One region of the Labrenzia sp. VG12 genome, then DNA from elsewhere that is predicted to be linked to it. Evidence: riboswitches for the same ligand, from Rfam matches in the RefSeq annotation. Region 1 holds a riboswitch; the other holds the start of a gene.
The links. Region 1 has a riboswitch for cobalamin ahead of CHH27_RS27595 (hypothetical protein). Riboswitches for the same ligand answer to the same signal wherever they lie in the genome.

Region 1 (3,207 bases):
GGGATGCTGTCCTTCGACACGAAATCGTTCGACCTGTCCGGTTACTTCGAACCGCAACCCGTCGAACCGACAATTGACGGGTCGGTTTTCGAGCGGATCCAGAACAAGACTGCGAAACCCGAAACGAATATCAACAGTCTTGAGATTGATCCGGAGGCCACGCTGGCATGGCTTGCAAATGGCCATCCGTTTGTTGAAGAGCTCAAATACCTCGAAGAAACGAACTGCTCCGATCATGCCATGCGGATGTACGGAGAGTTGCTCAGTGATCTCAACACAGATGGGTTCGACCGCAAGACGGGGCGATTGATCGACGCTGACGGGAAGGTGCTGGGCGGTTTCGGCTGGCGCATGATCTGGAAATCGCAAGCCTTCATGCTGCAGCCCTTGCAATACATGAAGGACGAACATGTTCCGTCCAACTTCAAGCATGTGATGCAGGCCATCCCGCGCGTCAAACGCAATTGGAAGACCTGCACCTTTGATATCCCTCTAAATGCGCGTCTCGGGGGCCTTCGATAGATACGGATTCTCTTTCCAAAAGACCGATCGATGATCAATCATAGCTGAGATCCGTCGCCTTGCCTCGAAACACCGTATAGGCCAATACCGTGTAGCCGATGATGACCGGAAGAACGATCAACGCACCAAGCAGGATGATGAAGAGGCTTTCCGGTGCACTGGCGCTTTCGTAAAGGGTCAGTTTTTCTGGCACCACGTAGGGATAGAAGGAATAGGCCAGTCCGGCAAATGCCAGGACAAACAGCAACGAAGACGCGGTGAACGGTACCCAGTTCCACCGGTCGAGCCGATCCGGCAAGTGTTTAAGAGCCATCCAGAGCACAACCATCAAGAGCCCGGACATCAGCGGCAGCGGCGCAAGCAGGATAATCGAGGGAAAGGAAAACCATTTTTCCATTATCCGGCCGCTGATCAGGGGACTTGCCGCGGACACCGCGCATAGTCCGACGAGGACACCCAGAAGGCGGCGGCGCGCCCAGGACACGGCCTTGATTTGCAGAGGGCCGTCGGTTTTCACGATCAGCCAGGTGGCGCCGATCAGACCATAGCCTGCGGTCAGGCAAAGCGCAGTCAGTGCGCCAAAGGCCATTGTGATGGCTGTTTGTTCCAAACCCATGATGTAAATGCCAAGCATGTATCCCTGGGCAAGAGAGGCCGAAAGCGAGCCCACGTAGAAGGAACGATCCCAAAGAGTTTTCTGTTTGCCGGTCGTTTTGGCGCGGAACTCGAAGGCAACGCCGCGCAGGATAAGTCCGATCAACATGACCGCAACCGGCAAATAGAGCGCAGTCAGCACCGTACCGTGGGCGAGGGGAAACGCGACGAGCAAAAGTCCGACCGCAAGCACAAGCCAGGTTTCGTTTGCATCCCAGAAAGGTCCAATGGCCGCCACCATTCTGTCCTGTTCGTGCTTTTCGGCAAGCGGAAAAAGAATGCCCACGCCGAGGTCAAAACCGTCCAGAATGACATAAACGAGGATCGACAGGCCCATCAGGGCAGCAAAGGCCAGTGGCAGCCAAACAGCGGGATCTCCGCCGTCGGTCCGTTCTGCGCTACCACGGGTCGTAATCCCGATTGACAGCAAGACCCTTGTTGGTCACAAGAAAGGGATGGTTTCCGAATCCGAAGCCGGATCGGAATTAAAAGGGAACACGGTGAGGCGTAGCCAACAGGCACCAAATCCGTGACTGCCCCCGCAACTGTGAGCGGCGAGCGACCCTGGAAGCGCCACTGGGAGACCCCCGGGAAGGACCAGGCAAGCTGCGACCCGCAAGTCAGGAGACCTGCCATTTCACCTGAAACTTCAACCCGGACGGGGTGTTCCGGAGGAGCGAGTGACATGGCAATTCAGCATCTGCTGATCTCAAGTGACATTCGGTTCGACAAGCCCCCGTGCAATCGCGGAGGGCGATATGAACCGGACAGACACAAGACAGACCTCTTTCACCACTGCTCGCAAGAGACCACCGACCAGCAGCCTTAGCGAACGTGCGGCCCGGGCCATGTGCCCGAACCGCTTCAAGGACGTGCTTGCAAAGAACAAGAATCGTAATGTAATAACATTACAAGATTCTCTTTCCAGTGCTGCAGCAGGAGGTTCCTTGAAAGCACCTGAAGCACAAGACCGTCTGGCCAAGCAGAACGAAACCGATCCCACTGTTTCGAAAAAGGGGACCGGGCATGAGCACTGAAACGCACAAGATTTTCGTCTGCACCTCCTGCCGGCACAAAAACAGCAATTGCCGGCCGGGCTACGAGCTGATCAAGAAGCTGCAGGACGCCCTGAAGCTTGCGGTGCCTGTGGTCGGTGACGACTTCGAGATCTCGGGTGTTGCCTGCATGGCCGGCTGTACCAGGCCGTGTACGGTGGCCTATCGGGCCAGCGGCAAGGCGACCTACCTCTTTGGCGATATCGATCCGGAAACGGATATCGATGATCTGGTTGCCTTTGCGGAGCATTACCGTGCCCTTGAGGACGGATGGTGCAATTCCGGCGAACGGCCCGGAAAGCTGCGCCGGACGGCACTTGCCCGGATACCGGCGGCCATGATCGTCACCGAAGCCGATACGGCCGCCGTCTCATGAGCGGTGCAACGCTTTCCGTTCGCGGCGTGAGCTGGCAACCGGGCAGGGGCAGACGGCTCCTGAGCGATGTCAGTTTCGAGCTTGCGGCTGGAAAGGTACTGGGAATTGCCGGGGCCAATGGCGCCGGCAAATCCACGCTTCTGCGACTGCTGTACCGGTTTCACCGGCCGGTCAGCGGTTCCGTTCATCTGAACGGCCGGGACATCTGGTCGTTGTCGGCGCGCGAGAGTGCCCGGCAGATTGCCGCCGTCCTCCAGGAGCAACCAACGGATTTTGCTTTGTCCGTTCGTGAAATCGTGGCACTGGGCCGGCGTCCGCATGGTTCCGGATTCGCAGGTGGTGGGCGTCACGACGCTGACATCATTGATGGTGCGCTGGACCGTATGGGGCTCTTCTCCCTGGCAGGCCGTTCCTTCGGCACCTTGTCAGGCGGCGAACGTCAGCGCGTGATGGTGGCCCGGGCGCTCGCCCAGGAGCCGCAATTGCTGATCCTGGATGAACCGACAAATCACCTGGATATCCGCCACCAGCTCGAAATCGTCGCGCTGATCAGCAGCCTCAACATCACCATCGTGACCAGCCTGCATGATCTCAACATGG
Region 2 (3,207 bases), 2.9 Mb from region 1:
TGCACGACGCGCTGCGTCGGCCTGAACGAAAAGAAGCCGTCGCCGTCGGTGGTGACCTCGCCGAGCTTGTTGCCATCCCCGTCGAACACCTCAACCAGCGTATCGGTTGCCATGTCGCCGTTGGAAAAGCCGATCTCGCCCTCGATTGTCTCGCCGCTGGCAAAGACGGAGGCGATGACCTTGTGCGCCAGGGCGGGCTGTCCGGCCAAGGCGGCACAAAACAGGAGCGCTGCGCCGAGGATCTTTGCGTGTTTCATCGCGCCCCTCCAGAAGATGCTTCAAACCCGGCGAACAGCTCCGGCTTGACCTTGCGGGCCAGATAGACCGCGAAGCCCGTCAAAAGGCCCTCGATCGCCATGACCGGCATGTGGGTGACAAGGACCAGCTTGGCGGCCGGAACAAACGCCTCGCCGCTGAAGGCCAGCGAGAGGCCGACCATCCCGGTGGTCAGCACGATGGAGAGCGCTCCGCCGATGCCGCCCCAGATCGCGGCTGCCACGTCCGACCTGGACGTGAGCCCGTGGCGGCAGATGTAATAAACCGCAACCGCCGGCAGGGCGATGTTCAGCGTGTTCACGCCGAGCACCGTGACACCGCCGAAACCGAAGAACACGGCCTGCAGCAGCAACCCGACAAAAAGCGCGGGAAAGGCGGCCCAGCCGAGCACAAGCCCGGCCAGGCCATTCAGGATCAGGTGGACGCTGGACGGACCGATCGGCACATGGATGAGCGAGGCCACGAAGAAGGTCGCGCTGAGAACACCCGCCGCCGGGATCTTCTCCATGGGCAGCCTGCGCAGCCCGACAGCGACACCGCCCACGGCCAGGACCGACCCGGCAAGGACGACTTCGGTCGACAAGGCGCCGTCGACAATATGCATCGGCTCTCCCTCCGTCCGGTTCCGTCCTATTCGACGTCGTAGGCGCGGACCCAGATGACCGCATCCTGGCTGAGTTCCTTGCCCGCATGTTCCTTTTGAGGGCCGGCACCAAGTGCTGCGAACCCCCAGAAACCGGCCTTCGGGATGCCGAAGGTAAAGTAGCCGTTTGCATCGGAGATCGCGACGACGGCGCCGCCGGGCATCGGAGAGGCCTTCGCTTCGGTCGGCTTGTTCGCGGCCATGTCCGGTTCGGCCGCCATGTATTCGATTTCGATCTCGGCTCCGGCAACCGGCTTGCCTTCGGCCAGAACGCGGCCGGTGAAGGTCGAACCGGCAACGATGTTGGTCGGGCGGTTCAGCGGCAGGATTTCGGTCGCAAGCCCCTGTGGCTCCATCCAGTCGGTCGGAATCTCGTTCCGGTTCACGTAGGACTTGGTGATCTGCTGGATGTAGATGTCTTCGCTCTCTTCGTAATAGGGAGCCGGCTCGACGACGAGCACATAGTCGCCGCTGCGTTTCACCGGCAGGATCGCGTCAAAGGCCGCCGCCTCGTTCTGGCGCCCGGTGAAGGTGATCGGCTTGAGCGTGTCTTTCAGGTCGTATCGCTCACCGCGATGCACGGCATAAAATTCGAGCGGGCTCTCCATGTCCATGACATGGCCGTTTTCAAACGGATGCCAGAAGATGAGTTTCAGCGGCAGGTCGCCGGCCTTTTCCAGGTTGACCTCCGGCGTATAGGCCAGAAGAAAATGGGCCTGGGCCGCGAGGGGATTTAGCAAGGTTGCTGCGCAAAGGGCTCCAAGGCCGAACTTGCGAAGTGACATGTGACGTCTCTCTCAATGGGCCACCGGCAGGTGCCGGTCCGGTCGACTGAAAGGACGGTCGGGGACGGAAGCGGGAAGCGTTTGAGGAGTGAACCTGGCGCTTGACCGCGTGACGCTCACCCCGGCGTCCGGTTGCGGTGTCAGGGCACTGCTCCTGGCAGGCCGTGACGATCAGCGGCAGGTCTCCTGGCTCGCGGGTCTATGCCTGAACCGGCCTTCCCGGCGCTTGCAGCACCAGTGGCATAGTCGGTTCCGGCTCTCCGCCTACAGTTGCGGGGGCAGCCACGGTTTTGGTCCCTACTGGGTACGCCTCACCGTGTTCCCTTTTAATCCCAAGGCCAGTCCTGGCCTCGAGAACCGATAACGCTGCTAATTGGACCCGTTTGGTCTCGCTTGTCAATCGCCCGGGTGGTCAGATACCGGCGCCAACCGACGCAAATCCGCTCGCCTGTGCCACACCCTGCCGATGGAACAGCGGACAGGTTCCGAAAAAACGCGTCCTGACCTTCCTTCTCAAAATGCAATCGCGGCCCAGCTCACAAACCGGGACCGCCCGTGCAAGGGTCCTGTTTCGCCGCGTCGAGTGCGGGCCTTTCCGGCAACAAACAGTCCCGGCCACATCCCTGATTGCGGGTGCGCATGACCCGTCCCTGCGTGCCCGATTTCGACAACCTGTCCTGTTTGCAAAACGGAAAAGCATTTGCGTTTTCAAAAAGACACGGCACATCAAAGAGCAAGACCTCGATTCAAGCTATTGAATTTGTTACTTTAATTTTTCCCCTTGTATCAACGCATCATGGCGTCCGCCTTGCAACGCTCCGGCTGGATTGCGCAATCGCGCATCAGCAAGGGAGTATAAAATGGCAAGTTTGCCCGCAACACGTCCCGTGATCGGGACGAATGAAGATAACGTGCTGAATGGCACGAGACACTCAGACGTCATGTCCGGCCGCTTCGGCGATGACCTGATGATGGGCTACAACGGAAACGACGAGGTCTGGGGTGGTACCGGCGACGATACGCTCTATGGCAACAATGGTGATGACACCCTTTATGGGTCCGGTGGTCCGAACCTGGTGCAGATAACCTCTGTCGCCATTGCCGACGATCATCCGGTCTCCGTTGTCTTTGAAGGCGAAACCGCCGGGTATCGAAATACGTTCGGGTATTACAAGGTCGCCGAGGACGGCACGATCACCGACGTGAAATTCATCTGGGAGAACGCCTCGCTGCAGGGCAGCGGCGGAAGCCTCATTCAGGGTCAGTCCCGCGAATTTCTCGACGTTCAGTCCGGAGACCAGATCGCATTCTTCATCATTTCCAACGGCTACAGCCGCAATAGCGGCTATGCCGGGCTCGACCTGGAAAACGGAACCCTGGAGTTTCAGGAGGCTGACGGAACTGTCGCAACCCTGAACAGCACCGCCCCGCGCCTTTATCACATTGCGCCGGATGGAACGCGAACCATGATCCAGACAGATCCCTACCACACGTCCGCCTATG

Region 2: another riboswitch for cobalamin. It lies ahead of CHH27_RS23035 (DUF4198 domain-containing protein); the one in region 1 lies ahead of CHH27_RS27595 (hypothetical protein).

What each region holds. Positions count from the first base shown of each region.
Region 1 is NZ_CP022529.1:1,876,879-1,880,085, reverse strand. It holds gene CHH27_RS08750 (hypothetical protein) at 1-522, shown strand, start outside; gene CHH27_RS08745 (cytochrome d ubiquinol oxidase subunit II) at 557-1,597, opposite strand; cobalamin riboswitch at 1,616-1,828, shown strand; gene CHH27_RS27595 (hypothetical protein) at 1,935-2,213, shown strand; gene CHH27_RS08740 (DUF1636 domain-containing protein) at 2,203-2,607, shown strand; gene CHH27_RS08735 (ABC transporter ATP-binding protein) at 2,604-3,207, shown strand, end outside.
Region 2 is NZ_CP022529.1:4,978,414-4,981,620, reverse strand. It holds gene CHH27_RS23045 (hypothetical protein) at 1-257, opposite strand, end outside; gene cbiM (cobalt transporter CbiM) at 254-880, opposite strand; gene CHH27_RS23035 (DUF4198 domain-containing protein) at 907-1,704, opposite strand; cobalamin riboswitch at 1,863-2,081, opposite strand; gene CHH27_RS23030 (DUF4114 domain-containing protein) at 2,565-3,207, shown strand, end outside.